DNA from 2 places in the Paenibacillus sp. NRS-1782 genome. Region 2 is predicted to be linked to the other one. Evidence: riboswitches for the same ligand, from Rfam matches in the RefSeq annotation. Region 2 holds a riboswitch; the other holds the start of a gene.
The links. A riboswitch is a leader RNA that binds a small molecule or an ion and turns the genes downstream of it on or off. The one in region 2 is predicted to bind cyclic di-AMP.
Positions count from the first base shown of each region.

Region 1: linked by a shared signal. The riboswitch ahead of ACIFQM_RS14100 (G5 domain-containing protein) and the one ahead of ACIFQM_RS01285 (hypothetical protein) in region 2 are both predicted to bind cyclic di-AMP.

Region 1 covers NZ_JBITPH010000038.1:11,865-16,575, forward strand. Annotated here, with positions in the region: gene ACIFQM_RS14095 (TatD family hydrolase) at 1-761, shown strand, start outside; cyclic di-AMP (ydaO/yuaA leader) riboswitch at 963-1,245, shown strand; gene ACIFQM_RS14100 (G5 domain-containing protein) at 1,515-2,663, shown strand; gene rnmV (ribonuclease M5) at 2,811-3,356, shown strand; gene rsmA (16S rRNA (adenine(1518)-N(6)/adenine(1519)-N(6))-dimethyltransferase RsmA) at 3,364-4,248, shown strand; gene yabG (sporulation peptidase YabG) at 4,397-4,711, shown strand, end outside.
Region 2 covers NZ_JBITPH010000004.1:81,498-86,208, reverse strand. Annotated here, with positions in the region: gene ACIFQM_RS01290 (glutathione peroxidase) at 121-606, opposite strand; cyclic di-AMP (ydaO/yuaA leader) riboswitch at 975-1,150, shown strand; gene ACIFQM_RS01285 (hypothetical protein) at 1,266-1,661, shown strand; gene kdpF (K(+)-transporting ATPase subunit F) at 1,874-1,951, shown strand; gene kdpA (potassium-transporting ATPase subunit KdpA) at 2,101-3,777, shown strand; gene kdpB (potassium-transporting ATPase subunit KdpB) at 3,836-4,711, shown strand, end outside.

The sequences.
Region 1 (4,711 bases), on a different contig from region 2:
TTGACACTCATACCCATCTGGATGCGCCGCAATTTGACGAAGATCGGGAAGAAGTTATAGCACGTGCTGTCGAAGCGGGAGTAACCCGCATGATTAATATCGGATTTAATCGTGAGACGATTCCATCCACGATGAAATTGGCTGAGACGTATGATTTTATTTATGCGGCAATTGGATGGCACCCACAGGATGCGATTACGATGCAGGAGGGGGATTTGGAATGGATTGCATCGTTATGCAGTCATAAGAAAGTCGTGGCGATCGGGGAGATTGGTCTGGATTATTATTGGGACACATCACCGAAGGATGTACAGCATCGGGTGCTACGCAACCAGATTGGACTGGCTCGTGAGCTGCACATGCCAATTGTCATCCATAACCGGGATGCGCATGAAGATATTGTTAAGATTTTGCGTGAAGAAAAGGCGAGTGAGGTTGGCGGAGTCATGCATTCCTTTTCCGGAAGCTGGGAGACGGCTAAAATGGTGCTGGATATGGGCTTTCACCTCTCTTTTGGCGGACCCATAACGTTCAAAAATGCCAAGCAGCCAAAGGAGGTACTCGCACAGGTGCCGCTGGACCGTCTGCTCATTGAAACGGACGCTCCCTATCTAACGCCCCATCCGTTCCGCGGGAAGCGAAATGAGTCCGCACACGTGGGACTGGTCGCAGAGGCGGCTGCCCAAATCAAGGGAATTACGGTGGAGGAATTAGTGTCAATAACGACCCAAAATGCCTTGGAACGATTTGACATTAAGTGAAAAAGTGAAGGAATCGATCAAAATAAAGAGATAGACGAAGCTAATCATGAATTTGTTGCAGGAAACTCGAGAATATTACAATATTTTAACCGAATATTTTAAAAAATGTACTTGAAACCTGCTTTACAACATGCATAGAAACAGGATATCATCTTTTCAGTGAATTGTTGTTTGAGTGTAAACATCAACAGCTCATTTCATGAACCAGTCTCGCTGAGTCCCTTTTACAGGGAACGGGGGAACCGATATGGCTTACAGTACGTCCGGCGTATGGCAAGAAGGGAACGTCTCTTCCGTCCAGCCGGCTCGACCGAAATTCTTTTCCCGGATGGGATTGAACAGGTGGAGGGGCCGTATTTCGATTTCTTTCTGGGTCTTCGGGGTGAATGCGAAGGCGACCGCCATGAGCGGTTGACCCAAGCTAGGGCGTCTCTCTACGTCCGAACCCGACAGCTAACCCCGTAAGCGTAACAAGAGAGAAGCCATCTCGTGCATGATTTTTCCGCATATTCGCACATGCCGGAAGCCACGAAAGAGCTCTCTAGTCTCTTTTTCTGGCTTTTTTTGTTGTGAATAAAAGAAAATCTGTCATCATACTGTGATTAAACAGGGGAGGACAGCATGCCGCGAAGACGGGTACATGGTGCAGGACAGTCGCATTACGGGCTTGTCTTGTAGAAAATCTGTTATAGTCACGTCAATCTCAACTATGTCTTACTCCAGACGGCGGGCTATGTAAGGAGGACGGAGGAAATGGGCATTTTCCAAAAAGAGGAGACCCATGAGTCACGCTCATCCAGCATGTCTTACGTATTGCGTTGGAAGCAAGAAAATGTGCGCCAGGCTGCTTTGGTTGCTATTTTTCTAATCGCACTAACGATTATGATTTCAATTCTGGTGTACACTGAATCTAAAAAACAGGTCTTTTTTGTCATCGATGGTAAGGCATCTGCGGTAGAAACCCGGCAATCCCAGCTCCAAGATTTGCTCAAAGAGCATTCGATTTCACTTCAGCCGCATGATACGGTTTCGATGCCGCTGAACGGAGCAGTACAGGATGGGGATCGCGTAGTCATCAAACGTGCCAATCAGGTCAAATTATCCTTAGCCAACGAGACGAAAAAATTGTACACAACAGAAAATACAGTAGAGGGTGCCATTCGCACCTCGGGCTATAAATTATCGTCAAATGATAAAGTTTATCCTGCTCTGGATGCTTCTGTTTCGTCTAACATGGACATAAAAATCATCCGTGTGAAGAAACAGCAGGTTGAACAGAAGCAACAGGTACCTTATCAGGTCATCAAAACGGCCGATCCAAGTCTCTATAAAGGTGATAATCGGGTCATCCAAAGCGGTAAAACGGGTGTTGTGGTCCAGCATGTTCAAAAGGTATACCATGACGGAAAATTGGTATCCAAGCAGCTGGTAAACAAGGAAGTCGCACAGAATCGTGTGGATAAGGTGATTGCGGTAGGAACGAAGAAAAAACCGGTCGTTCTGGCTGCTTCTGTCGGTCCTGAAGATGCCGTTAAGGCAACACGGGTTAGTTCGGACAATGCTGTCCGTAAAGCAGGTGTGAATTTTAAATATAACAAAGTATTACAAAACGTCTCCATGACGGCCTATTCGTCACAGGAGCCAGGTATCGGTACACGTACCGCATCCGGCACGCGTGTCACGGAAGGACGCACCATCGCTGTCGATCCGAGTGTGATTCCAATCGGCTGGTGGGTATATATTGAAGGGGTGGGCTTCCGCCGTGCGGAGGATACCGGTGGCGCAATTAAAGGCCACAAAATCGATGTGTATTATGAGAGTTTGAGTCAAGCCAATCAGTTTGGTCGCAAGCACGGTAAAACCGTATATGTGATTGGACCCGTGAAGCCTGAAATGAACTAAAAACGTGTTGTATATGTTTAGGGCAATGCGATAGTATTAACATCATAGTTATGCCATGCTAAGAAGAGGATACCCTCTTCTTATTTTGTTTTCAAAAGCAGGGAAAGATGAATATAGCTGACTGTGTAGCAGTGGAGGGAAACGCAAATGATCAAGGAAGTGATCGTGGTAGAGGGTCGGGATGATACGGTCGCTATTCGCCGTGCTGTCGAAGCGGATACGATAGAAACGGGCGGCTCAGCCATTAATAAAATGACGCTGCGCAAAATTGCGCTGGCGCAGGAGCGGCGGGGTGTCATTATTTTGACCGATCCCGATCATGCAGGGGAGCGTATCCGCAAAATTATCGCCTCCAAGGTGCCTGGCTGCAAGCAGGCCTTTATACCAGAGGCAGAAGCGACGCGCAAAGGGGATATTGGCGTGGAGAATGCCTCGCCTGAAGCGATCAGACATGCTCTGGCACGGGTGCATACGACGGTGGAAGGGGCCGATCCGCTAATTGATTGGGCGGACCTGATTGACGCCGGGCTGATCACCCACCCGAATGCTGCTGCACGACGTATGGCTTTGGGTAATATGCTGGGTATTGGTTACTGTAACGGTAAGCAGTTACATAAACGGCTCGCTGTGTTCCAGATCAGCCGTGAGGAATTTGCCGGTGCGCTGGCACAAATTGAAAGTGAAGGAATGTGATATCCGTATGACAGGGATTCAAAATATAGCAACACCGCGGCGCACGAAGGAAATTATTCAGCGGCACGGGTTTTCGTTCAAGAAGAGCTTGGGACAAAACTTTCTGATTGATCAAAATATTCTGAACAAGATCGTGAATGCTGCGGGATTGGACGAAACGAAGGGCGCACTGGAGATCGGTCCGGGGATTGGCGCTTTGACCGAGAAGCTGGCGCAATCGGCCAAGGTAGTTACAGCTGTCGAAATTGACCAGCGGCTTTTGCCTATTCTCGAAGAGGTGCTGGCCCCTTATGAGCATGTGAAGGTACGCCATGGGGATGTGCTGAAGCTGGATTTGCGAGAGGTGTTTGCTTCCGATTTTGCCGGGGTCAGTAAAGTGAGCGTCGTCGCTAATCTGCCGTACTACGTCACTACACCGATTCTGATGAGGCTGCTGGAGGACAAGCTCCCTCTGGAGAATATTGTCGTCATGATTCAAAAGGAAGTGGCTGAGCGTATGGCAGCGTCTCCTGGGACGAAGGATTACGGCAGCTTGAGTATTGCAGTGCAATATTACAGCGAACCCGAATTGGTCTGCATCGTACCGAATACGGTATTTATTCCCCAGCCGAATGTAGAATCGGCGGTCATCCGTTTGCGTGTGCGGGAAGTGCCTCCGGTAGAGGTGGTGGACGAGCAGCATTTCTTCGAAGTCGTACATGCTTCATTTGCCCAGCGTCGCAAGACCATTTCGAATAACCTGAAAAGCCGCTTCTTTACCAAAGAGAACAGGGACACGCTGGAGCCGCTGTTGCTTCAGGCAGGCATAGAGCCTTCCCGTCGGGGCGAGACGCTGAGTATCGAGGAATTTGCGCGTCTGAGCGCTGTGTTGCTGGAAGCCGGGATTTCCTGACCTGACGTACGAGCTATCGCTTAGCAGCAATCAGAGAGTCTCTGGTTGCGCTTTGCACGGTTGTGGCTGGTTTGTATAAGCTCTTGAGCATGATAAGGAACCAAACTGTGCATTCACCCATACGATATGGGAGGGGTGATACAGTGTGATGATTTTAGGAGACTTGGTCGTTCGAAAATCGTATGGCGGAGATGTCACGTTTCGCGTTGAGGACATCCAGCGGGATAAAGCGATCATTAAAGGGACGGAATTTCGGCTTCTTGCCGATTCCCCTGTGAACGATCTGGTCAAGGTGCCTGCAGACCAGATTAGCGGGAAGACACGGCAGGCCCATATTAAGGCGGATGAGTCTCTCAATCTGTTGCAGCAGGCACGACAGAAGCAAGCAGCCCGCAGTCAGGCGGCTTTGATCGGGGAGTGGAGTGATCCGGTGGAGTCGACGTATTTTGAAATGCCCGGCAAG
Region 2 (4,711 bases):
CGTTTTTGACGTGATTGGATGCTTTTTTTGTTATATAAGCTGAACTAAAATATCCTTTTTCCTAGCCGCAGGAGCAGTTGCCTGGATCGGCTGCTTGTGAGAAGGTGATGAAATAGCCTGTCAGCTTTGCTGTAAAAGCTTCTCAATATCCCCCGTCAGTTTATCTGGAGTTGTCTGTGGGGCATAGCGCTTAAATACGTTACCTTCGCGTGTAATCAAAAATTTAGTGAAATTCCATTTGATCGCTTTGGAGCCTAATACGCCGGGAGCTGTTTGGGTGAGGTAGCGAAATAAAAGGTGCGCCTGATCGCCATTGACATCTATTTTGGCAAACATCGGAAATGTAACTCCATAGTTGATCTGGCAAAACTCCGAAATGTCCTCGCTGGAACCTGGCTCTTGCTTGGCAAACTGATTGCTGGGAAACCCCAAGATTTCAAGACCCTGCTCTTGGTATTGGTCATATAGTTCTTGTAGCGCCTTGTATTGGGGGGTTAGCCCGCATTTGCTGGCTGTATTCACGATGAGCAGTACTTTTCCTTCGTATGTGGACAACGGAATTACGTTCCCTTGCAGGGTTTGTGCATCATATTCATAAACGGTCATGGTTTTCCTCCTAATTTGATATTCTACAATTAAATTGTAAGAAATTTAACGAAGAGTTGCAAACCTATAAATAGATGTAATGCGCCGTTTATCAGGTGCATACAGCACTTTTTCTTTCTCTTTTACAAATAAAGGACAAAAAACGCTCCCCATACGTCAATATTGACATGCCTCTTCATTTTCGAAAAGAGATGAAAAACCGAGCTTGAAGGAGCTGGGAGAAGAATATTTATGTTGTAAGCGCTGTTATTAATCTTTTATGCTCTAAAGACCGATTTATAACCCCGCAGGTGAGCTTTACAGTGTTCCTTGCGCGGGTGTATGATTCAAGACGTAATTTCAAATGAAGTGAATGAAGCAGCAACGAATTGTCTATAGCGCTGAATTTTGCAGTTGCAAAAGCGGGGGAACCAAACGGGATCTATGCGGCTTTTAGAGGGCCGTGTGTCTCATGGGGTGAATTTTCTGGCCAAGTGCCAGAAATAGGGCGACTCTCACGTCCGAATCCGACAGCTAACCTCGTAAGCGTACAGGGAGAGGCAACAAACCGCCGTGTGCAGCCATGGTTTATTTTATCATGGTTACGTAAGAAGCCGGAGGAAAGCCTTTTTCCTTTGGCTTCTTTTTGTTGTCTTTTTATACCGGGAGAGGAGCTACTGATGGAAGGTCGGCTAATCATTGTCACTGCACCAAATGAAACGGGCAGAAATTTTGTGAAATTGCTTATGTTCAAAAAACTGGCGTTTGCGGTTCTGACGAATAGCGCTCAGGAGGAACGACAGCTCAAAAAAATGGGTGTGGAGCATGTTGTGCGCATCAATACGATGCAAGCGGGGAAATGGAATTTTCCCAAAAAAGAAATTGGCTGCGTGTATTTGTTCGAGAACAGCTTGAATCTGACGTGCCGTTTTCTGCAAATATGCCGGCCGCTGACAGCAGATCCGATCTATGTCATTACACACGGCTGTAATCCTCAAGGGATTTATCGAGGTTTGGGAGCGGACCATGTGATCTACACTTTGAACGGAGAGGTGGGTTTCCTGCTGAACGGATAGTCGCTTACGGTGTGCTGGTATACATTAAAATTTGCGAATTTAGTTGCATAGCGATTTTACGAGAGTGTCAGAATGATGAATTAAGAACGGATACGGGAGGGTATGAACATGATGGATATATACATGCTGCTGGTGATGGCTGTGAGTTATGGAATGATACTGATGCTTGTACGCTGGTGTGATGCGCAGACCTCCAAAGGAGGGCGAAAGGGATGATGGTTGTGCTTGCGCTTACGGCTATTGTATTTGTGTATTTAATCTACGCACTCCTGAATCCTGAAAAGTTCTAATCAGCTAAGCAGGATCAAGCGGGCGGGGGACAGCAGATCATGGATGAAACATCAGAGTCAGCGGGCTTTCGCAAACGTGTGCATTCGACTGGTGCGATGAACCCGTCTGTTGTCCAAACGCAGGAGTATTTTGAGGGAGGAAATAGATGATGGAGCTGCTGCAAATTGGAATTGTGATTGTGATATTGCTGCTCCTGGTGAAACCAGTGGGCACCTATATATATCATGTGTTCTCCAATGAACCAAATCGGACGGATCGAGTCTTTGGCGGGACGGAGAAGTTGATTTATAAGGTTATAGGATTGAAAAAGCTGGAGAGCATGCGTTGGACCACGTATGTGATGAGCTTTATTGCTACGAATGTCGTGCTTGTAGCGATCAGCTATGTGCTGCTGCGCTTGCAGGGACTGCTTCCCGGTAACCCGACTGGAAACGGCAATATGGAGGCGTCACTGGCCTTTAACACGGTGATCAGCTTTATGACCAATACGAATCTCCAGCATTATAGCGGAGAAAGCGGGCTTACGTATCTGACACAGATGGCGTTTGTTACGATGATGATGTTCACTTCGGCTGCTTCCGGTTTTTCGGTTGCTGCGGCTTTTATGAGAGGATTGACGCGGCGCGGAGAAGGAATGGGCAACTTTTTTCAGGATTTTATCAAAGCGATTATACGGATTTTCCTGCCACTGGCCTTTGTACTTACACTGGTGCTGGTTGGATTGAAAGTACCGCAGACGCTTCAGCCTGCGGCGGATATCACGACGCTGAGCGGAACACAGCAGCAAATGGCCTTGGGACCCGTTGCTTCGCTGGAATCAATCAAGCACTTGGGGACGAACGGGGGCGGTTTCTATGGGGCCAACTCGGCGCATCCTTTTGAAAATCCAAACCCCTGGACGAATGTGCTGGAAATTTTGGCGATGTGGGTGATGCCGGCTTCACTGCCGTATACCTTTGGGCTATTCGCTCGTAATCGCAAGCAGGGGTGGATTATATTTAGCTCCATGATGGTACTGTTTCTCGTATTCCTAGCCATTACGTACGTATCAGAGAAAACGGGTAATCCGCTGATTCAGGCACTGGGGGTGGATGCTTCTCAGGGTAGCATGGAAGGGAAAGAGGTCCGCTTCGGCATCGGACAATCGGCATTGTTCACGGCGGTGACGACGGCGGCTACGACAGGCTCGGTCAATAACATGCACGATACACTGACTCCATTGGGCGGTATGGCTGCTTTGGGCGAAATGATGCTGAACGTCATTTTCGGCGGTAAGGGTGTCGGGCTGATGAATATGCTGATGTATGCGATTCTGGGTGTGTTTATATGTGGATTGATGGTCGGCAGGACCCCGGAATTTATGGGCAGGAAAATAGAAGGCAAGGAAATGAAGCTGATCGCGATTGCCATTTTGGTACATCCGTTTCTCATTTTGGTGCCGACTGCGCTCGCCTTTATGAGTCATTGGGGATACGATGCGGTCACGAACCCCGGATATCACGGGTTGACTCAGGTGTTATATGAATATGCGTCATCTGCGGCTAATAACGGTTCGGGATTTGAGGGTCTTGCGGATAACAACGTATTCTGGAACACGACAGCGGGTGTGGTTATGTTCTTTGGACGATATGTATCTATTGTTGCACTGTTAGCTGTAGCGGCTTCATTGAATGCCAAAGCACCGACTCCAGTGACGACGGGCACACTTCGCACAGACAACAAGCTGTTTGGGGCGATTCTGATCGGGGTTGTGCTGCTGATTGGTGCGTTGACCTTCTTGCCCGTCATCGTATTGGGGCCTGTGGCTGAGTTTTTGACCATGTGAAGAAGATGAACAGGAAGAAGAAAATGAGAATGAGAATGAATGAACGGGGTGCTTGATCATGAAGGAACAACGCAAACGCATGCTGGATAAAAGCATCTTGAAGCATGCGATCAAGGATAGCTTTATGAAATTAAATCCGATGATCATGATGAAAAATCCAGTCATGTTCGTCGTGGAGATCGGCACATTGGTCGTGCTGCTGATGCTGCTGTTCCCCGGTTATTTTGGAACGGGTAACGAAATGGGCTTTAACCTGGCGGTTTTTATGATTCTGTTGTTCACGCTGCTCTTTGCTAACTTTGCCGAAGCGCTCGCGGAAGGGCGGGGTAAGGCACAGGCTGCCTCTTTGAAAAAATCCAAGCAGGATACTCAAGCCAATAAGCTTGTCGGGGATGAGATTCAGGTGGTCAGCTCGACCGAGCTGCGCAAGGGTGACATTGTGATGGTGTCCCAGGGCGAGATGATTCCGAGCGATGGTGAGGTGATTGAAGGTCTTGCCTCAGTGGATGAATCGGCGATTACGGGAGAATCGGCCCCGGTGATCAAGGAATCGGGTGGTGATTTTTGCTCGGTAACCGGCGGGACGCGTGTGGTCAGTGACCGGATTAAGGTGCGGATTACGACAGAACCGGGCGAAACGTTCATTGATAAAATGATTTCGCTCGTGGAAGGCGCACAGCGCCAAAAGACGCCGAACGAGATTGCGCTGAATACCCTGCTGATCAGCTTAACGATTATTTTTATGATCGTGGTGGTGACACTGGCACCGATTGCTCGTCATTTTAACATTGACTTGCCTGTTCCCGTGCTTATCTCGTTGCTGGTCTGTCTGATTCCGACCACGATTGGAGGACTGCTGTCAGCCATCGGGATTGCTGGTATGGACCGGGTCACCCAGTTTAACGTGCTGGCGATGTCAGGCAAGGCGGTAGAA